DNA from 2 places in the Lysinibacillus sp. UBA5990 genome. Region 1 is predicted to be linked to the other one. Evidence: predicted binding sites of a transcription regulator. Region 1 holds the regulator's gene; the other holds the start of a gene.
What was found. Region 1 encodes Rex, which represses fermentation and respiration genes when NADH is low (regulators of the CRP and FNR family bind a similar motif). Its sites were predicted from a motif close to TTGTGAAATATTTCACAA; they were not measured.

Region 1 (11,409 bases):
CTACTAATTCCATTGTTCTACCCTCCGAAGTTGTAACCTTTTTTTACAATCATATAGATAAATAATGGTGATCCAATGACAGAAGTAATGATGCCAATCGGTAGTTCAACATTCTCGATTAATGTTCGAGACAAAATATCTGCCCATATCATGAAAAGTCCTCCTAAGAGTAACGTTCCTAGCATTAATCGTTTATGATCCGCTCCAAAAATCCCTCTCGTAATATGCGGGATAATTAAGCCGACAAAACCAATCATACCTGCATAAGCAACCATCGTTCCTGTTATTAGCGATGTTAGAATCATATACAATTTACGGTAAACACTTAAATTGATACCTAATGTGATAGCAGATTCATCTCCGAGTAACATCGTATTCAGCACACGATGTTGAAAAAGAAATAACGCAGCTCCTAATACAATGACGATTGCTAAAATCGGTGTTTTATCCCAGCTCGCAGAGGCTAAACTTCCCATAGACCAAAAAGTAACAGTTTTTATGCCCTCAGCATTATTGGCAAAAAAGATAATAAGACTTGAAAATGAGCTACATAATGCACCTATAACTACACCAGATAAAACGAGCTTTACCGATGTTGCTTTACCGCCAATACTGGATAAAATTAGCACGGCCATAGAAGTAAGCATGGCTCCTGTAAATGCGCCAAAGGCAACCCCAAATTGTGCCAGCAATGCACTGCTGCCAAAGCCAACTAAAATGGCAAAGGTTGCACCCAATGATGCCCCTGAAGAAATACCAAGTATGTATGGATCAGCAAGGGGGTTTTGTACAACTGCTTGCATTACAGCCCCACATAATGCAAGTCCAATACCGATGAGCAATGCAAAAATAACACGTGGCATTCTGACCTGTAAAATAATATTCAAATAGGACTCACTATCCACACTATCGAGTGTGCCAAACTTTCCATTAGATACAGCATGCAACAAGATATCCATTGATTGCTTGAAGGGTATACTGACCTGACCAATTGATACAGAAAAAACGGCAGATATTATAATGGAGCCGATTAATAGCAAGATTATGACATAATATATATTGCCCATCCCTATTCTGTTAGCTTCCTGATTATCCAAAATGTCACCTCTATCTATCAAAATTAACTATTAATGATAACGATTATCATTATCATTTTGTATTGTAAGTGATATCTTATAGAAAAACAACAGGAAAAAATTTTTTATTTAATTTTCTCATCAATAAAAAAACCAGCTCTCAATTTTTTAACTGAGAACTGGTTTTATTTTTATACGTATGTTACTCAAATAGCATTTTGCGTTCGACTACATCATTCCTGGCATGCCGCCCATTCCGCTCATATCTGGCATACCTGCGCCAGCTGGTTCTGGAATGTCTGCAACTACTGCTTCTGTTGTTAAGAACAGTGCAGCTACAGAGGCAGCGTTTTGTAGAGCTGAACGAGTTACTTTCGCTGGGTCTACTACGCCTGCTTCCATCATGTTTACCCATTCGCCTGTTGCTGCATTGAAACCAATGCCAATTTCTTCACGTTTAAGGCGATCCACGATGATAGAGCCTTCAAGACCAGCGTTGTTAGCAATTTGGCGAACTGGCTCTTCTAAAGCACGAAGAACAATCTTCACTCCTGTTGCTACATCGCCTGCTTCAGATTCAGCCACTTTTTCAACTGCTGCATATACGTTAAGAAGTGCAGTACCACCACCTGATACGATACCTTCTTCAACAGCCGCACGTGTTGAGTTTAAAGCATCTTCAATACGAAGTTTACGCTCTTTAAGCTCTGTTTCTGTTGCAGCCCCTACTTTAATAACTGCTACACCACCTGCTAATTTCGCAAGACGTTCTTGAAGTTTTTCTTTATCGAATTCTGAAGTTGTTTCAGCAAGTTGTGCTCGGATTTGGCCAATACGTGCTTCGATTGCATCTGCACCGCCTACACCTTCAACAATTGTAGTATTGTCTTTTGTCACAACTACTTTTGCAGCACGACCAAGTGAAGAAATATCAGCTGATTTTAAGTCTAACCCTAATTCCTCTGTAATCACTTGTCCACCAGTTAAGATAGCGATATCTTCTAGCATTGCTTTACGACGATCACCAAAACCTGGTGCTTTTACTGCTACAGCATTGAATGTACCACGAAGCTTATTCACAACAAGTGTTGCAAGTGCTTCTCCTTCAACGTCTTCAGCAATCATTAAAAGTGGACGACCTTGTTGTACCACTTGTTCTAATAACGGTAATACTTCTTGGATATTTGTAATTTTTTTATCTGTAATTAAGATATATGGGTTATCTAGAACTGCTTCCATTTTATCTGTATCTGTTACCATGTAGTGTGACGCATAGCCACGGTCAAATTGCATACCTTCTACTACATCAAGCTCTGTTGTGAAGCCTTTAGATTCTTCAATTGTAATAACACCATCATTACCTACACGCTCCATCGCTTCAGCAATAAGTTGTCCAACTTCATCATCAGCAGCCGAAATAGCAGCAACTTGTGCGATTTCATCTTTATTGCTTACAGGTCGAGAAATTGAGTGTAATTCCGTTAATGCCGCAGCAACAGCTTTATCAATACCTTTACGGATACCTACTGGGTTTGCGCCAGCTGTCACGTTTTTCAAGCCTTCACGAATAATTGCTTGGGCTAGAACTGTTGCAGTAGTTGTACCATCACCAGCGATTTCGTTTGTCTTAGAAGCAACCTCAGCTACTAATTTTGCTCCCATGTTTTCGTATGGATTTTCTAGCTCGATTTCTTTTGCGATTGTCACACCATCATTTGTAATCAGTGGTGAGCCGAATTTTTTTTCTAATACTACATTACGTCCTTTAGGACCTAATGTTATTTTTACTGCATTTGCTAATTTATCTACACCTTGTAACATTAATGAACGAGCGTCTTCTGAGAATTTAATATCTTTTGCCATGAGAATTTACCCTCCTGAAATGGAATATTCGTTAAGCTTCTTCAATATATTTATATCAATTTCATCTTATTGTCACTTTTTGTTCAAGTAACAATAAGCATTCACCTTAATTTAAGGTGCATCAAATATTATCCAATAATTGCAAGGATATCACTTTCGCGTAAAATTAGGTATTCATTTCCTTCAAATTTAACCTCTGTACCAGCGTATTTAGAGAAAATAATGTGGTCGTCAACTTTAACGTCAAGCTCTACACGTTGTCCGTTCTCTAAAACACGACCTGTCCCAACTGCTACAACTTTACCTTCTTGTGGTTTTTCTTTTGCAGAGTCAGGTAGTACAATACCGAATGCAGATTTTTCTTCTACCTCGATTAGTTCAATTACAATACGATCTCCTAGTGGTCTTAACAAGTGAAACAACCTCCTAATAATAATAATTGTTGAATTTATTAGCACTCTATATCATCGAGTGCTAATACAATTATTATGATAATCAATCACACTTTTTTTTGCAAGTCAGAACTTCGAAAAATTTTGTTTTCTTTCCATATTCATCTACAATAGAAAGGAAGCCTATGAATGGAAAGGATTTTGACTGTGACTAATTCTCCAAAAGTAACAAAACATAAAAAAACAGCTCTATATGTTTTACTGATTTATATCCTCATGCAAATCTCGAGCAGATGGTTGCTCTTACCGTTTCACAAGCTCGTTATGAAGATGACTGGCCTTGCTTCTGAGCAAGCAGCACCGATAACTCAAGGATGGTATATTGCACTTAGCTTTGCCGTGGCGCTCATTTTAAGTTTAATCTTAACATCCCGTGATAAAGCCTTTTGGAACGTTTATCAAGGGAAAAAAGAAACGATACCACTCACAATTGTTTGGGGTATTCTTGGTTTCTTCCTTGTATTTTTTGGTCAAATGATTGGAGCAGCTATTGAAACGGCAGTTTTTGGTATAGAAGGAGGTTCCCAAAATACCGCTGATATTGTCGCTATAGCTAAAGGAGCTCCTATTGCCATATTAGCGATCGTTGTATTTGGTCCCATTTTAGAAGAGTTCGTCTTCCGTAGAGTTATATTTGGATCACTTGTCCAAACAACAAACTTCTGGGTGGCGGCAATAGTAAGTGCTATATTCTTTGCGATTATCCACTTCGACTTCTCTCATATTTTACTTTATACAATTTGTGGTTTAATCTTCGCCTTTTTATATCACAAAACAAAACGTATTTGGACTTCAATTATTGCACACGTCATGCTGAATGGATTTGTGACACTTGTACAATTCTATGCAGAACCATTGCAAAAGTTTCTTCAAGAACTAGAAAAAATGCAATAATTTTTTGTAAAGCTCTATAAAGTTGTCAAAAATACAAAAGCTCGGTGCCTTTATGTAGGCAACGAGCTTTATCTTTTACGGTTTATTTAATTCTTCTATTTGTCGTCGTTGCTGCTCAAGTGCCTCTTCAATCTGGCGCTTTTGCTCAGCTTCCTGCTCTTCTTTTAATCGAATTTCCTCTGATTTCAAATATTTCCTGTAACCAACTCGAGATATCATAATACTAATTTCATACAGGATAAATAGTGGCACTGATACCATTAAGTGAGACGCCAATTCAGGCGGTGCAATGAGAGCCGCACATACAAATAGACCAAAGTATGAATATTTACGAATACGGATTAGTAGATCTGGACTCAATATTCCTATCCGTGAAAAGAACAATACTACAATTGGTAATTGGAATAGAAAACCGAATGGTATTGTGAGTTTAAATAAAAATGTAAAATACTCATGTATTCCAATTGTTTGCTTAATATCTAAATCATTTGATAAATTCATCATGAATTTGATGACATACGGGAATAATAAAAAGTATGAAAAAGATAACCCTGCGATAAACAATAAAAATGAATATGGTATATAGCTTAAGGTTGCTCTTCGCTCTACTTCCCTTAATCCTGGACTAATAAACGACCATAATTGATACATTAATACTGGCGATGAAAGAATAAATGCAATTAAAAAAACAACTTGAATATAAATTGCTAGTGGTGTTACTACGTCAAATGCATGGAGCTCAATATTATATTTTGCTCCTGTGGTTTGAAGGTATTTAACAAGTGGCTTTGCGACAAAAAAGGCGCCGGCCATAGCGAGAACAAAGAAAACGGCAACAATGAACAGCCGTTTTCTTAATTCTTCTATATGCTCAATGACAGTTAGATCTTTTGGATTCATTCCTCAACATCCTAACTTACTTATCTAGTTCTTTCTTTTTCTTGTCATCATCATCTTCGTCGGCTAAACCTTTAGTAGCATTTTTGAATTCACGTAGTGTTGAACCAAATGCTTTACCAAGCTCTGGTAACTTTTTAGGACCAAAAATTAGTAACGCGACAACTCCAATAATAATGAGGCTCATAGGACCAATACCGCCCATTACAGCCACCTCCTCTTATATCCATCATTTTAACGCATATTTCGCCATTTTGCTAACTAATTATATGTGAAAGTTTTTCGTCACTCTTACTGATTTTACTTTGTTTTATTGAAAATTACTATTTGACAGAAACAGTGAACTCCACTATAAAATATGTAAAATTTTCACACTTCTTGATTCCGAATTAAATAAATAAGCGCTTGCAATTCTACCGATAAATCAATGGTTAATAGCTGCATGCTATCTGGGACCGTTAAGCGCTCGGGCGTAAAGTTTAAAATTCCCTTTGCATTCATAGCCGCTAAACGATCTGCCATTTTTTGCGCAGAGCGTGGTGATACTGTCAATATAGCTAGCTCTGCCCCGTATTCTGCATACTTTTCTTCCAGCAAATCAGGATGAAAAACAGGAATGTTACTAATCATTTTGCCATCCTTCGGAGCTTTCGAATCAAATGCTACAACAATATGAGTGTTGTGGTTTTTTTGAAAATTATATTTTAATAATGCACTGCCTAAATTCCCTACGCCAATTAACGCTACTTTTGTTGTTTCATGTTGATCAAGCGTCTGGCTAAAAAATTGTAATAGATGCTGTACATCGTAGCCATAGCCTTTCTTTCCAAGAGCACCAAAATAAGAAAAGTCACGGCGAATGGTTGCAGAATCTATTTTCATCGCTTCACTCAGTTCCTTCGACGAAATACGTTCCATACCTTCTTGTGCAAAGTTTTGAATAAATCGATAGTAAAGAGGAAGTCTTTTTGTAGTGGCTTGTGGAATTTTTAATTCTTGTTTCAAACTTTCTCCTCCTTATGATGAAACTCAATCAATTTTACTGTACCAATTTTAATACATTTATCCTTAACTATATACAACATTTTGCAATCCACTAGCGTATTTCTCTTTAGTTAATGGCGCTTTGTACGCAGCTAACTAAAAAGAAATCGTTTCAATCTTACATGACTGCTTGGAATAAGTAAAGCACCGACATTGCATGCTAATCGTTCATCCATTACACTAAGGTAGAATTGAGGTGTCAAGAATGATTGTTTTACAGGTCAATCAACTAACTAAATCCTTTCTTGCAGATGAAATTTTAAGTGGTGTGAAATTAGAAGTTCAACACCGTGATCGCATTGCCTTAGTGGGGCGTAACGGTGCAGGTAAATCTACTTTATTAAAAATAATCGCTGGTCAAATGTCCTATGACTCAGGGGATATTATTATTCCAAAGGGCATCCAGGTTGGCTATTTAGAGCAACATGCCGGATTAAATTCTACATTAACTATTTGGGATGAAATGATGACCATTTTCGAACCCCTTTTAGCTCAAGAACGAACGCTCCGCTCGCTCGAACAGCAAATGGCAGATCCTACCGTTTATGAAAATCCTACTCTGTATGCGAAAGTTATGTCGGAATACGATCAACTGCAGCATACTTTTAAGGATGCTGGCGGCTATCAATATGAATCGGACATACGCTCAGTGCTTCATGGAATGCAATTCTATCCGGAAGACTATGATAAACCTATTAGCTCACTATCTGGTGGACAACGAACACGTTTAGCACTAGCTAAGCTTTTACTGAGTAAACCAGACCTATTAATTCTCGATGAGCCTACGAACCATTTAGATATTGAAACATTGTCTTGGTTAGAATCTTATTTAAAGAGCTATGAGGGCGCTATTTTAATTGTTTCCCATGACCGCTACTTCTTAGACCAAGTTGTTTCCATTGTCTACGAAGTTTCACGCCATCGTGTCACAAAATATACAGGTAACTACAGTGCTTATTTAGATGAGAAAGCTAAAAACTATGAACGTGATGTCAAACTTTTTGAGCGTCAACAAGACGAAAAGACCAAGCTAGAGGATTTTATCCAAAAGAATATTGCACGTGCCTCTACAACAAAAATGGCACAAAGTCGACGGAAGATGCTTGAACGAACAGAGTGGATGGAATCGCCGGATGGTGATGAGAAATCCGCTAGTTTTGGTTTTACGATTGAACGTCAAAGTGGAAATGATGTCTTATCCGTTGATGATTTAACAATAGGCTATAACGATCAGCGCATATCAAGTGGTATTAAGCTACGTGCTTTTCGCGAGGATCGAATCGCTCTTGTTGGACCAAACGGGGTTGGCAAATCGACATTATTAAAAACAATTGTAAAAGATTTAACACCTTTAGCAGGTGATATCCGTTATGGTACGAATGTACAAATTGGCTATTATGATCAAGAGCAAGCTAAACTTTCGAGCAATAAAAGTGTCTTAAAAGAGCTATGGGATGAATGGCCGCTTATGAATGAAAAAGATATTCGCACCGTATTGGGACGTTTCCTATTTAGTGGAGAAGATGTGGATAAAACCGTCTCTTCTTTATCAGGCGGTGAAAAAGCACGACTGGCACTTTCCAAATTAATGATGCAAAAGGCCAATTTTTTAATTCTCGATGAGCCTACAAACCATCTAGATTTAGATAGTAAAGAGGTGCTGGAAAATGCTTTGATCGATTATCCTGGAACGCTTCTATTCGTCTCCCATGACCGATACTTCATTAATCGTATCGCTACGAAAGTAGTGGAGTTGTCTGGAACTGGGTCGTTTGAATATTTAGGGGACTATGATTATTATGTAGAGAAAAAACAGGAGCTGTTGGAGCTAGCACAAATGAAAAGTACCTCCCAACCGCAACTACAGCAGGACCTACCTGATAAGATCTCTACCTCCAAAATTGATAAAGAGGCAAAAAAACGCGAACGGCAAATAAGACGTACTATCGAAGAATTAGAAGGCAGGATGCAAGAAACGACAGCCTCCATTGATAGATTAGAGGAAGCTCTCTGTGACCCTGCAATTTTTACAGATCATGAAAAAATTGCCCTACTGCAAGACGAATTGACTACCGAAAAGGAACAGCATGAGCTTTTAGAATTAGAATGGCTAGAGTTAAATGAAGAATTAGAAAATATAAATATGTAATTTTATTTAAGCCGTGTGCATTGTCACATGGCTTTTTTCTTTACTCCCCTTCATTTTTCATATATATTGGTCAAGTGCTATTTTTCGACAAAAAATGCCCACAGTTTTATTCACACCATAAATATAGTAATACCAACATATCAACAGAGTTTTCCACACTGTCCACAATTAAAAATTATTTTATCCACATCATCCCGTGTAAAACGTGCTACTATATATTGAATAATCACAAGTTATGCACAAGTTATCAACATTTTGTGCATAAGTACGCGTGTTCGGTATTTAGTTCGCTCTATTACCTGTGGATAATTTTCTGAAAAATTTGTCAATTAAAGCATTTCATTTTATAATTCTCTTCGCTACTTTTATTTTTTATCAACAAATTTTCGACAATAAAAAAGAGATATCTTTAATAAGATACCTCCTTCATTTACCACTACACCCAGGATTTTAACTCCATGCCTGGACGACCGTTCATCATTAAGTTTCCTCGGACTCCCGCTTCATACATTGGCATCGCTACTGCTCCAATCATTGCTGCATTATCTGTACACAATTTGAGTGGTGGTACAAAAAACGGAATCCCTTCCTCAGTGAACACTGCCTCTAATGAAGCACGTAAGCCTTTATTGGCTGCTACACCACCAGCTGCAATGACCTGCTTCACCTGATATTCGCGAGCGGCACGCAATGTTTTCGCTGTCAGTACTTCGACAACACTTTCCTGAAAGCCCTTTGCTACGGCTGCTGGTGAAATAGCTTCGCCACGTTGATCCATATTGTGTTTATAATTGATGACCGCTGATTTTAGGCCACTAAAGCTAAAATCATAGGATCCTTCCTCTAACCACACTCTTGGAAAAGGAACAGCCTCTTCCCCCTCATGAGCAAGCTGATCAATGCGTGGGCCACCTGGATAAGGTAAATTTAAAACTCGTGCCACTTTATCATATGCCTCACCGGCTGCATCATCTCTTGTTTCACCGATAACCTCAAAGGAGCCATGTTCCTTCATATAAACAAGCTCCGTATGCCCACCTGATACAACAAGTGCCAACAACGGAAACTCCATTGGCTGGACTAGAGCATTGGCATAAATATGACCTGCAATATGATGAACACCGATAATCGGTAAATTGTTGGCAAATGCAAACGCCTTAGCCGCGTTTATGCCAATTAGCAGCGCACCGACTAAACCTGGCCCCTCCGTAACTGCAACAGCATCCAAATCGGCTGGCTTTATATTCGCTTGTGCTAATGCTTCCTCAATAACCACTGTAATTTGTTCAACATGATGACGTGAAGCGATTTCAGGAACTACTCCACCAAATCGCTTGTGGCTTTCTATTTGTGAAGCAACAACATTCGAAACAATTTCATGACCATTTCGAATAATTGCTGCAGCTGTTTCATCACAGCTCGATTCTATTGCTAATATCAATCCATTATTCATTATAAATTCACCCACATGACAAGGGCATCCTCCCCGTTATCAGTATAATAGCCTTTCCTTATACCACCATCTTGGAAATGAAGCTTGCGATAGAGATTTTGTGCAACCGCATTTGTTACACGTACCTCAAGCGTCATGACCTCCATTCCATTAATACGCGCTATATGCATCGCCTCACGCATTAATCCTTCACCTATCCCTCTGCCACGCGCCTGCTCAATCACAGCTACATTTGTTATTTGAGCTGCATCTATGACCATCCACATGCCACAAAAACCAATAATACTACCATCTTCATCTATAGCCAGCACATAATGCGCATACTGATTTTCATGCACTTCGTAGTAAAAGGAATCTAACGTCCATGGTACTGGAAATGAAGCCAATTCAATTTCATAAACTGCTGGCACATCGTCAGAAACCATTTTTCGATAAGTTACATTCCTACTCATGTTCCTTCTCCTTCTGTTCTTTCAGCCAGTTTGCCTCAGCCTCGGCTATCCGTTTATATTGTGGAACGAGGTAATGGGTAGCTTCGACACTCGGTAACTCCATTTTCGTCGCTATATGAATGACTTCTGTTGCGCGTGGCAAATCAATACTAAATGGTGTACGTACTGCATGATCACCAAGCATTTGCACAATAGTCTCCCAAAATATATCAACATCTGTTCCTACAAATAGAATAGGTTGCTCTAATGCCTTTAAACGCACTAATAAATCATCAATATGTGCATGATGATCCTCCATAAGTGCCTCTAATGTCACTCCTTGATAAACTGCCGTATAGACATTGCCTCTTCTAGCATCAAAAATTGGACAAATCAACCCGTTATAAAGGGCAGCGTTGGCAGCCAATATTTTTAAACTAGATACGCCCACTAAAGGTTTCTGCAGTGTCCATGCTAATGTTTTTGCTAATGTCACACCTATACGGACACCAGTATAAGAACCTGGTCCTTCGGATACTGCAATCGCATCCAAGTCATTTGGTTTTACATCTATTCGTGCCAGGATTTCTTCAATCGCTGGCATCGCACCTGCAGAATGCGTTAATTTTATATTTTGTACCATCTCGGCGACTACTTTGCCGTCCTTTACAACTGCAATGGAAAGTGGTGTATTTGCTGTTTCTATTCCTAACCAAATCATTTCATTAGCTCCTCACATAGTGCCTCATAGCGTTCTCCACGAGGTATTAACACAAAGCGTCGTTCATTTTCTCCGATTCGGTAAATCTCTATCGCTAGGCGATCCTGTGGCAAATCCTGTTCAATTAAATGCGCCCATTCAACCACTGATACCGCATCTCCATAAAACAGCTCGTCCCAACCAAGGTCTTCATCACTTTCTTCTAACCTATATACATCTAAATGATTAAACGGTAATCTTCCTTCATACTGCTTAATAATCGTAAATGTTGGACTGTTGACTGTTCGTTTGACCCCAAGCCCCTTCGCCAAGGCTTTCGTAAATGTCGTCTTGCCCGCGCCTAGATCACCTTCTAATGTAATCGTATCTTGAGCTTCTAGCTTATTCGCAAGTTTGCTGGCAAAACGTTCTGTATCATCAACTGAATTC
Region 2 (11,409 bases), on a different contig from region 1:
TGTGGCTATTTATGAGATTGGTGATAAAATGGCATCTTCATTAGTTGAATATTTCTCCAATGATGACGCACGTGCAGTCATTGAACGTCTTGCTGAGGTAGGCGTTAATATGACCTTTAAAGGAAAAAAAGTAGAAGTAGTGGTAGGCGATAATCCTTTTGCAGGAAAAACAATTGTTTTAACTGGTAAACTTGAGCAATTGACACGTAACGAAGCAAAGGCGAAAATAGAAGAGTTAGGTGGGACTGTCACAGGCAGTGTCAGCAAAAAAACGGACCTTGTTATCGCAGGCGAGGATGCAGGCTCTAAGCTAGCAAAGGCTGAGCAATTAGGTATTGAAGTTTGGAATGAAGAAAACTTAATTGAACAACTTAACCTTATCTAATAAATACACTGACGACATACCCTCAAGAAAAATATGAGTTACGCTTATGATTATCAGTGATTCGTCGAACCAAATTGATTATGAGTAAAGGAGCACTAAATAAAATGAAGTCATTTCGACTCATTCCAGCACTTGTAGCAGCTGCAATGTTAGTCGGCTGTGTACCTTCTAATGAAGGGGGAACAGAGCTTACGCAGGAAACACAACAAAATGAAAAAACTGAAACAACTATTATCCCCAGTATACAAATTGATGAATCTTATTATAAGACACTTATTCCTTATAAAGAGAGTGCCAGTAGAGGTCTAGTTGTATCTAATATTTATACGAAATATGATATGAAGGAAGTGGAAGCAGGTTTAATGCGTCTTTCTCACCATGAGTTTGACACTGAAAACTATTACTTCCAAGAGGGTCAATATTTAGCTGAAAGTACGGTGAGCTCTTGGCTGGCTCGAAGCTCTCAGACAGAAGATGGATTAAATCCACCGACAACAGATACAATGACACCTGAAGAGCGAGCAAAAAAGGCGCCTATTTACTTATCTCATATTGTTGAGCAAAATTACTTAACAAAAACTAAAGATAATAAAGTGAAATTAGGTGGAATTTCAATAGGACTTGCGCTTAACTCCATTTATTATTATCAGAAAGAGCAGTATGGCGAATATTACGAGGAACCAATATCAGAGTCTGAGCTTGTTGAACAAGGCAAAAAAATGGCTGCTGAGATCGTTTCACGTTTACGTACACGTGATGAGCTAAAGGATATACCAATTGTTGTTGGCTTGTTTAAGCAACAAGCCCGCAATCAGATTATTCCTGGCGCCTATTTCAGCTATGGTGTAGCAAAAGCTGGACAGAACAACATTGCTGATTGGGAAGGGATAGATGAAAATTATGTATTATTCCCAACAGATGATTCGCAGGATGTTTATCGAGACGTGAGTAAAAACTTCAAAATCTTTAAGCAAGATGTTGATAAATATTTCTCAAATTATACAAGTGTTATTGGTACAGGTTTCTATCGCAATAAAGAAATCCAAAAACTGACGATCGAAATTCCTATTCAATTTTTCGGTAAAGCAGAAATCATTGGATTTACACAATATTTGACAGGTATTTTAATCAATCGATTTAATAATATTCATGTTGAGGTGAGTATTACTTCTGTCAATGGTCCGGAGGCATTAATCAATAAAAAGGCCAATGATACGGATCCTTATGTACATGTCTATGAATAATATAGTCAGCCTTTGTGCTGACTATTTTTTTATGTAGATAGAGATACTTAAAGGAAAACAACTGGTATAGATTAACAACACTTCGTTATAGTAGTGAAAGTTTCTATATTTTTGGTGAAAGTTGTGATTTTTAATAGGAAAAATGTTATGATTATTGGCATGGTTAAAACTTTATCCAACCCTATTGTTATCAATAAAAACAATAAATGGAGCAAGTATTCGGAGGTGTAAAAAATGGCTAAATTAACAAAAGAAGAAGTAAAGCACGTGGCAAATTTAGCACGTCTTGCAATTACTGAAGAGGAAGCTGAGAAGTTTGCTGAACAGCTTGGTAAAATTACAGACTTTGCAGAGCAATTAAACGAACTAGATACAGCGAATGTTGAACCTACAACGCATGTTTTACCATTAGTCAATGTAATGCGTGAAGATGTTGCGGTAAAAGGTCTAGACCGTGAAGTAATGATGTTAAATGTAAAAGAACAAGAAGATGGTCAAGTAAAAGTACCAGCTATCATGTAATACTAAAACATAGGAGGATTCCTCATGACGTTATTTGAACGTTCAGCTAAGGAGTTACAAGCGGAAATTAAAGCAGGTAACTTATCAATCGCTGACTTAACGAAAGAAGCATACGAGCGCATTGCAAAGCTTGATGGCGATGTACAAGCATTCCTTGCTTCAAACGAAGAAAAAGCAACTGCACAAGCTGCTGAAATGGATAAAGTACCATTTGAAGAGCGTGGACCGCTATTTGGTCTTCCGATTGGTGTGAAAGACAATATTGTAACAGAAGGCTTAGAAACAACTTGTGCCTCAAAAATTTTGGAAGGCTTTATGCCAATTTATGATGCAACTGTTGTCAACAAGCTACGTGAAGCCGGTATGATTACAGTTGGTAAACTAAACATGGACGAGTTTGCAATGGGTTCTTCTAATGAAAACTCATACTATAAAACTACAAAAAATCCATGGAATTTAAATCACGTGCCAGGAGGATCTTCAGGTGCATCTGCAGCTTCAGTAGCAGCAGGAGAAGTTCCATTCTCTCTTGGTTCAGATACAGGTGGTTCAATCCGTCAACCAGCAGCTTACTGTGGTGTTGTAGGAATGAAACCTACATATGGTCGTGTGTCTCGTTTTGGTCTAGTGGCATTCGCCTCTTCTTTAGATCAAATTGGACCAATTACACGCAATGTTGAAGATAATGCGTTATTACTTGAGGCTATTGCAGGCTTAGATCCAAATGATTCTACTTCTGCTGACGTAGAGGTGCCAAACTATGCTGCAGCTCTTACTGGTGATATTAAAGGCTTACGTATCGCTGTACCAAAGGAATTCCTTGGTGAAGGTGTTGGCGAAGCAGCACGTCAATCAGTGCTGGAGGCATTAGAGGTATTAAAAGGCTTAGGTGCGACTGTAGAAGAAGTGTCACTTCCTCATTCGAAATATGCACTTGCTGCGTACTACATCCTTTCTTCATCTGAAGCGTCTTCTAACTTATCTCGTTTCGATGGTATCCGTTATGGTTTCCGTGCAGACAACGTGACTAATTTAATGGACCTTTATAAAGAAACACGTGCACAAGGTTTTGGTGATGAAGTAAAACGCCGTATCATGCTTGGAACTTATTCATTAAGCGCAGGTACGTATGATGCGTATTACAAAAAAGCACAACAAGCACGTACACTGATCAAAGCAGACTATGACAAAGTATTTGAAGACTTCGATGTCATCATTGGACCTACATCACCAACACCAGCTTTCAAAATTGGTGAAAATGTGAATGATCCGATGACAATGTATGCAAACGATATTTTAACAATTCCGATGAACTTAGCGGGCGTACCTGCTATTTCTATTCCATGTGGTTTGGACAACGGACTACCACTAGGTTTACAAATAATTGGTAAATACTTCGATGAAGCAACTATTTACCGTGTAGCTCATGCTTTTGAACAAGCAACGGAGTTCCATAAACAAGTTCCTCAAATGTGGGAGGGAAAATAACATGAACTTTGAAACAGTCATTGGTTTAGAAGTACACGTTGAGTTAAAAACAAACTCAAAAATCTTCTCACCAGCACCTGCTCACTTTGGTGCTGAACCAAATACAAACACAACAGTAATCGATTTAGGTTATCCTGGTGTCCTACCAGTTCTTAATAAAAATGTGGTAGATTTCGCTATGCGTGCAGCTCTTGCATTAAATATGGAAATCGAACAAGAAACAAAATTTGACCGTAAAAACTATTTCTACCCCGATAATCCGAAAGCCTATCAAATTTCACAATTTGATAAACCAATCGGGAAAAACGGCTGGATTGATATTGAAGTAGATGGTTATACAAAACGTATCGGTATTACTCGCCTTCATATGGAAGAAGATGCGGGTAAACTTTCACATGCTGGAGATCACTCACTAGTGGACTTTAACCGTCAAGGTACGCCGCTTGTTGAAATCGTATCTGAGCCAGATATTCGTACACCAAATGAAGCTTATGCTTACTTAGAAAAATTAAAATCAATTATCCAATATACAGATGTGTCTGACTGTAAAATGGAGGAAGGTTCACTTCGTTGTGATGCCAACATTTCTATTCGTCCTTATGGTCAAGAAGAGTTTGGTACAAAAACAGAGCTTAAAAATCTGAACTCCTTCAACTATGTTCGTCGTGGTTTAGAGCATGAGGAATTACGTCAAGCAGATGTATTATTATCAGGTGGCGTTATTGACCAAGAAACTCGTCGTTTCGATGAAAAAACGGGTAAAACAATTTTAATGCGTGTGAAGGAAGGAACAGATGATTACCGTTACTTCCCAGAGCCAGACTTAGTTCGTCTTTCTATTGATGACGCATGGCTAGAGCGAGTAAAATCAGAAATTCCTGAGCTTCCAGATGCTCGTAAAAAGCGTTATGTTGAAGAGCTAGGATTAACACCATATGATGCAGGAGTTCTTGTTATTTCTAAAGAAATTTCAGACTTCTTCGAGTCCATGATCGTCAACGGTGCAGATGCAAAACTTTCTGCTAATTGGTTGATGGGTGATGTTTCTGCTTATTTAAACGCAGAACAAAAAGATTTAAAAGATACTGCATTAACACCTGAAAACCTTGCTGAAATGGTGAAATTAATCACGGATGGTACTATTTCTTCTAAGATCGGTAAAAAAGTGTTTGCTGAATTAGTTGAAAATGGCGGTTCTGCACAGGAAATTGTAAAAGCAAAAGGCTTAGTTCAAATTTCTGATGAAGGTGCTTTACTAGCAATTGTTACAGAAGTTTTAGATAACAACGCACAGTCTATCGAAGATTTCAAAAATGGTAAGGATCGTGCTATTGGCTTCTTAGTTGGTCAAATTATGAAAGCTACTAAAGGTCAAGCGAACCCACCAATGGTCAATAAATTATTGCAACAAGAAATTGCCAAACGATAATTAAACGTTGTAACATAGTAGCCGAGAGAGCTTAATTGCTTTCTTGGCTATTATTTTTCATAAATGTAACAAAATTGGAATTTGTAACACTTAATAGTTGTTTAAAAGGAGCATTCATAGCAAAATATAGAATAGATAATTATAAGGGGGACGAGAACCAATGAAAACAGAACAACAATATTTTAATGAAGCTATTTCGATTCAACAATATATGGACAATATGACGACTCTTAAAGAAGAGAGCTTCCGCATTTATGACGACTTTGCAGTGCCAACAAACGATGGTTTTATTGAATTATTAAAAGACAAGCAACCTAAAATTTTAACGATTACAGAAGATTGGTGCGGAGATGCTATGTTAAACAATCCAATTGTTCGTCGTGTTGCTGAAGCAGCTGGATTGGACATGCGTACAGTGTTCCGTGATGCAGATACAGATCTAATTGATCGTTATTTAACAAATGGTGGTCGTGCTATTCCTATTTACTTGCTATTAGATAGCACTGGTGAGGTTATTGGAAAATGGGGTCCACGTGCACCTGAATTACAAGAGCTGGTTGTAACGAAGCGTGCAAGCTTACCAGATAAAGAAGATCCGACATTTGAAGAGGCTCAAAAGGCCCTTTATGCAGAGATTCGTGAGGAAAATATAACGAACCAAACATATTGGACGTATGTCTATGAAGACTTTAAAAAACAAGTGACAAACGCGTTACAAAAGTAACAAACGTAATGCAACATTTTAGCGAGTAAATCGTTGAATGAAATAGAATCTTATGAAGCAGGAAGGTATGTTATGAAACGAGCAAGAATCATTTATAATCCTACATCTGGACGCGAAGCGTTTAAGAAACATCTACCAGAGGTGTTGGAAAAATTAGAAGTAGCAGGTTATGAAACATCCTGTCACGCAACAACCGGTGAAGGCGATGCAACACTTGCAGCAAAAGATGCAGTAGACCGTGGCTTTGATATAATCATCGCAGTTGGTGGAGATGGCACTTTAAATGAAGTTGTTTCAGGTGTAAGTCCATTTGAAAACCGTCCAAAAGTTGGTCTAATTCCAATGGGCACTACAAATGATTTTGCCCGTGCCGTGCATATCCCGCGAAATATTGATGAGGCGGTAGACATTATTATACAAGGCGATACATTGCCAGTGGATGTCGGTCTATTAAATGGCGAACGCTACTTCATCAATATTGCTGCTGGCGGACGGATTACGGAACTAACATATGAAGTACCAAGTAAAATGAAAACAATGCTTGGGCAGTTAGCCTACTATTTAAAAGCAGTAGAAATGATTCCATCCATCAAAGCCTCCCATATGCGTATAGAATATGATGGGGAAGTGTTTGACGGTGATGCCATGATGTTCTTATGTGGTTTAACCAACTCTGTAGGAGGTTTTGAAAAACTTGCACCAGATGCAAGTATTAATGATGGATACTTTACATTATTAGTGTTAAAGAAAGTTAGCCTACCTGAGTTTATTCAACTAGCGGCTATGGCATTAAGAGGCGAACATTTAAATGATGACCGTGTCATCTACAAAAAAGCAAGTGTTGTCAAAGTCACTACTGAAAACGAAGTACATCTTAATCTAGATGGTGAATATGGTGGAGACGCTCCAGCTACCTTTGAAAATTTAAAGCGTCATATCGAAATTTTTGTCCCTCTTGCAGATATTCGCGAAGAGGACCGTATATAATACAGGAAAAGCTCATCTTCGTTTTAGCGAGGATGAGCTTTTTTGTATAAATGAATCAGAGTACTGTTAGAAAACTCTACCTAAACTTTCGAATCAAACGATTAAAAAGATAATAGACTAAATCAAATAACCAGCAGCGATAAATTCAATATGTAGTAAGTCCAACCTTTAGAATTAGGGATTGTGAACGAATTAAGAAAAATGTTTGGCAAATGTGCGTATATTACTTGAACAAAATTTGAAACCTTATTAATAGGCTGAAATTTCGGTCCATTATAAAGGTTTTTTTCGTTGTAATAGTGGAAAATGGGGTATGGATAAGGGAAAGGAAGTGTTGCTTTTGTATAAGTCACAGGAGAAGAAGCTTATTTGGCTAAGCTTTGGTGTTGCAATCATTATGCTACTTTCCATTCTTGGAAGAATATTTGGGAGCTAGGGGGCAATGAGATGATAAACGAATCAGCAGTCTATTGGAGTCGTGCATTAACTGAGTTAACTTTATCGTTCCACATCATTTATGCAACGATAGGAGTCGGTGTCCCGTTAATGATCATGATTGCTCAATGGACTGGGTATAAAAAGAATGATGAGCATTATATTTTAATGGCAAGACGTTGGGCACGTGGCTTCGTCATTACGGTTGCAGTGGGTGTTGTGACTGGAACGGCAATTGGCTTGCAACTATCATTATTATGGCCCAACTTTATGCAACTAGCTGGTCAAACCATTGCATTACCACTTTTTTTGGAAACGTTTGCATTTTTCTTTGAAGCTATATTTTTGGGCATTTATTTATATACTTGGGACCGCTTCGATAGTCAGAAAAAGCATATGCTATTGTTAATTCCAGTTGCAGTAGGTGCATCGATGTCGGCTGTATTTATTACAATCGTGAATGCCTTTATGAATGCTCCGAGAGGCTTCGATATTGTCGACGGGAACCTTGTTAATATTCAACCTTTCTTAGCGATGTTTAACCCTGCTATGCCAACAAAGGTGGCGCATGTACTCGTAACAGCGTATATGACATCTGCATTTGTTTTAGCCGCTATAGCAGGATACCGAATGCTTAAAGGATCGAAACATGTATACCATAAAAAAGCATTACTGTTACTGATGAAAATTGGTTTAATTTTCTCCATTGCAGCAGCTGTGATTGGAGATTTCTCAGGAAAATACTTAGCGGAATATCAACCAGAAAAATTAGCTGCAGCGGAATGGCATTTTGAAACGGAAGGAAAGGCTTCTCTTGTTTTATTTGGCGTGCTAGATGGAGAAGAAGTGAAATATGCCATCAAAATTCCGTATGCTTTAAGCATTCTTGCACATTTTAATCCTAACGCAGAGGTAATTGGATTAGATCAATTCGAGGAAGAGGATCTACCTCCACTCTATATTCATTATCTCTTTGATATTATGGTGTCCATAGGTATGTTTATGGTGCTAGTTTCATTACTGTATGTTGTAGGGAAAGCACGGGGCTGGCAGTTTATTCATTCACGCTGGTATCGATGGATCATTGTGGCGGGGGGGCCACTTTCTATCATTGCTATTGAAGCGGGCTGGTGGCTTGCTGAGGTTGGACGTCAACCATGGATTCTTTATGGCTTGATGCGAACTCCAGAAGGGGCCACAACGAGTGACCATGTGGATTTAATGCTATTGTTGTTTGCAGGTGTATATGCAGTATTAGCGGTAGGAAGTGTTGTCGTCTTGGTGCGAATGTTTAAAAAGAATCCTATTGAGCGTGAGATTGAAGATCGCCACTCTGAAAAAGGCGGTGACATTCTATGACACTAGAGATTCTAGGTATTTCAGTATTGTGGATTTTCCTATTTGGCTATGTCATTGTCGCATCGATTGATTTCGGTGCCGGTTTCTTTAACGCCTATAGCCTATTGATTGGGAAGAATCATATTTTAACGAATATTATTAAACGATATTTATCGCCTGTTTGGGAAGTAACCAATGTCTTTTTGGTATTCTTTTTTGTAGGGATCGTAGGATTTTTCCCGCAAACTGCTTTTTACTACGGAACCATTTTACTTATACCCGTCAGCATTTCCCTTGTACTATTAGCCATTCGAGGTTCCTACTATGCCTTTGAATCGTATGGTACGAGAGGACATATTGGTTACACGCTGACCTATGGTGTAGCAGGTTTATTAATTCCTGCATCGTTGTCTGTTGTCTTTGCCATTGCTGGTGGAGGGTATGTGGATCTCGTTAACGGGCAGCCTGTTTTAAACTATTGGACTTTATATACGAGTCCATTTGCTTGGAGCATTGTCGTACTGAGTATTGCCGCTGTACTTTACATTTCCGCAGTATTCTTAACTTGGTATGCTCATAAAGCGAATGACAAGGAAGCAACTAAGCTAATGAGAAAATATGCACTTTTGTGGGCAGCTCCTTTAATGATCAGCGCATTAGGCATCATGTATGAGATGAAGTCTATTAACCCTGAAAGTTATAGTCACATGGTGAATTTATGGTGGATGTTTGCAATATCAGCCATATTATTTATGATTACAGTGTTCCTCATTGCAATGCGTAAAAAATATGGGCTTGCAGTTGCACTTCTGATTGCTCAATTTGCGGTAGCATTTTTTGCTTATGGTATTGCCCAATACCCATATTTACTGTATCCATATTTAACGATTTATGATGGCTTCACAAGTACACAAATGGCAATTGCTTTAATCATTGCCTTTATTTTAGGACTGTGTCTCCTACTTCCATCACTTTATTTATTGATGAAATTATTCTTGTTCAATAAAAACTATGTGACTGGAAAAGAAGACAATCACGCATAGGAGGAAATTAGTATATGCAAAGTTTTTTAATTTTTTATGCGCCTTTTATTGTCGTCATTCTTGGAATCTTGTGTGCATTTTGGTGGGCACCAAGGGATTATCATATAACAAAAGAGCAAGGAAAGAGCCGCGAATAGCGGCTCTTTTTTCAAGTTAGTTAGAAGAACCGTATAACGGGCAGGTCTTGTTCTTTTTTCATTCGCCAACACATGCTACAATAAGGAGATTGAAATGGAGGATGTACGAATGTCAGCACCCGTGAAAAAGAATGAACGACTTTCAGTTTATATAGAAGACTTAACACATGACGGCAATGGTGTCGCTAAGGTGGATGGCTATCCATTATTTATACAAGGCGCACTTCCGAACGAAACAGCCGAAATCCATGTGATGAAAACTTTAAAAAATTATGGCTTTGCCAAAGTTGTAGATATTATTAAGCCATCACCCGATCGAGTGGAAGCTCCATGCGATTACTTTAAGCAATGCGGAGGCTGTCAATTACAGCATTTATCCTATGAGGGCCAGCTCAAATGGAAAGAAAATATGGTGCGCAATGTGATGCAACGCATTGGCAAAATTGATGCACCTGTTCTGCCTGTAAAAGGAATGAAAGAGCCTTGGCATTATCGTAATAAAGCACAAATTCCTTTCTCTGAAAATGAAGCTGGACAAGCTATTGCTGGTTTCTATAAAACAAAGACGCATAGCATTGTGGATATGGAGCGTTGCTTGATTCAAACAGGAGAAGCAGATGCAATTTTAGCAGGCTTGAAAAAGGAATTAGTAGCGATAGGCATGCGACCATACAATGAACTTTCCCACGAAGGCATGTTGCGCCATGTTGTCATTCGTAAAGCACGGGCAACAGGTGAGGTCATGGTTGTCCTCGTGACGAAAAAGAAAAAATTTCCACAAAAAGAAGCGGCCATTGCAGTAATTCAAAAGCTTGTTCCGAACGTCACTTCAATTATGCAAAATGTGAATCATGAGAAAACGAATGTGATTTTTGGTGATGACACACTGAACCTTTGGGGCAAGGACGTCATTATTGACACAATTGGCGACGTCCGCTTTGAAATTTCCGCTCGCTCCTTCTATCAGGTCAACCCAGAGCAAACGGAGGTCCTCTATAAACAAGCACTTGATTATGCGAACTTGCAAGGGGATGAACGAGTGATTGATGCGTATTGTGGAATTGGAACAATCTCCTTGTTCCTTGCACAAAAGGCAAAGGCAGTCATGGGCGTTGAAATTGTCCCACAAGCGATAGAAGATGCTAAACGCAATGCAGTACTCAATGGTTTTACAAATACTTATTTTGAGGCTGGCCCAGCTGAGGAAGTTATACCAAGATGGTATAAGGAAGGAAAGGAAGCAGACGTACTGGTAGTTGATCCACCACGTAAAGGCTGTGATGAGGCACTTTTAGCTACTATTTTAGAGCAACGTCCAAAACGAGTAGTCTATGTCTCCTGTAACCCAGCCACACTAGCACGCGACCTTCGTATTCTGGAGGATGGAGGCTATCAAACACAAGAAATTCAACCAGTAGATATGTTCCCGCATTCCACACATTGTGAAGCGGTTGCGTGGTTAGAGTTGGTATAATAGAAAAGCAGTTGTTATAGAAAAATTCTATACCATCTGCTTTTTATAATTTTTCATACAGTTGTTTTTGAGTCTAAGTTAAAGTTATACAGATAGCGAGAGGATTTGGGATTAACATGATAGATAATTTTTGGCGTGATTTGCCGCGTCCATTTTTTGTACTGGCACCGATGGAAGATGTCACAGATGTTGTTTTCCGTCAA

Region 2: the regulator Rex is predicted to act here: its motif matches at 6,961-6,978, upstream of B3D94_RS11825 (cytochrome ubiquinol oxidase subunit I).

What each region holds. Positions count from the first base shown of each region.
Region 1 is NZ_DJAY01000014.1:77,681-89,089, forward strand. Features, by position in the region: gene B3D94_RS12335 (ABC transporter ATP-binding protein) at 1-13, opposite strand, end outside; gene B3D94_RS12340 (FecCD family ABC transporter permease) at 18-1,097, opposite strand; gene groL (chaperonin GroEL) at 1,305-2,939, opposite strand; gene groES (co-chaperone GroES) at 3,068-3,352, opposite strand; gene B3D94_RS12355 (CPBP family intramembrane glutamic endopeptidase) at 3,521-4,285, shown strand; gene tatC (twin-arginine translocase subunit TatC) at 4,361-5,185, opposite strand; gene B3D94_RS12365 (twin-arginine translocase TatA/TatE family subunit) at 5,202-5,387, opposite strand; gene B3D94_RS12370 (redox-sensing transcriptional repressor Rex) at 5,552-6,187, opposite strand; gene B3D94_RS12375 (ABC-F family ATP-binding cassette domain-containing protein) at 6,432-8,375, shown strand; gene tsaD (tRNA (adenosine(37)-N6)-threonylcarbamoyltransferase complex transferase subunit TsaD) at 8,812-9,828, opposite strand; gene rimI (ribosomal protein S18-alanine N-acetyltransferase) at 9,828-10,280, opposite strand; gene tsaB (tRNA (adenosine(37)-N6)-threonylcarbamoyltransferase complex dimerization subunit type 1 TsaB) at 10,273-10,980, opposite strand; gene tsaE (tRNA (adenosine(37)-N6)-threonylcarbamoyltransferase complex ATPase subunit type 1 TsaE) at 10,977-11,409, opposite strand, start outside.
Region 2 is NZ_DJAY01000012.1:99,840-111,248, reverse strand. Features, by position in the region: gene ligA (NAD-dependent DNA ligase LigA) at 1-385, shown strand, start outside; gene B3D94_RS11855 (CamS family sex pheromone protein) at 490-1,629, shown strand; gene gatC (Asp-tRNA(Asn)/Glu-tRNA(Gln) amidotransferase subunit GatC) at 1,864-2,151, shown strand; gene gatA (Asp-tRNA(Asn)/Glu-tRNA(Gln) amidotransferase subunit GatA) at 2,176-3,639, shown strand; gene gatB (Asp-tRNA(Asn)/Glu-tRNA(Gln) amidotransferase subunit GatB) at 3,641-5,068, shown strand; gene B3D94_RS11835 (thioredoxin family protein) at 5,229-5,792, shown strand; gene B3D94_RS11830 (diacylglycerol kinase) at 5,865-6,779, shown strand; gene B3D94_RS11825 (cytochrome ubiquinol oxidase subunit I) at 7,227-8,573, shown strand; gene B3D94_RS11820 (cytochrome d ubiquinol oxidase subunit II) at 8,570-9,595, shown strand; gene cydS (cytochrome bd oxidase small subunit CydS) at 9,610-9,732, shown strand; gene rlmD (23S rRNA (uracil(1939)-C(5))-methyltransferase RlmD) at 9,842-11,206, shown strand; gene B3D94_RS11805 (tRNA dihydrouridine synthase) at 11,323-11,409, shown strand, end outside.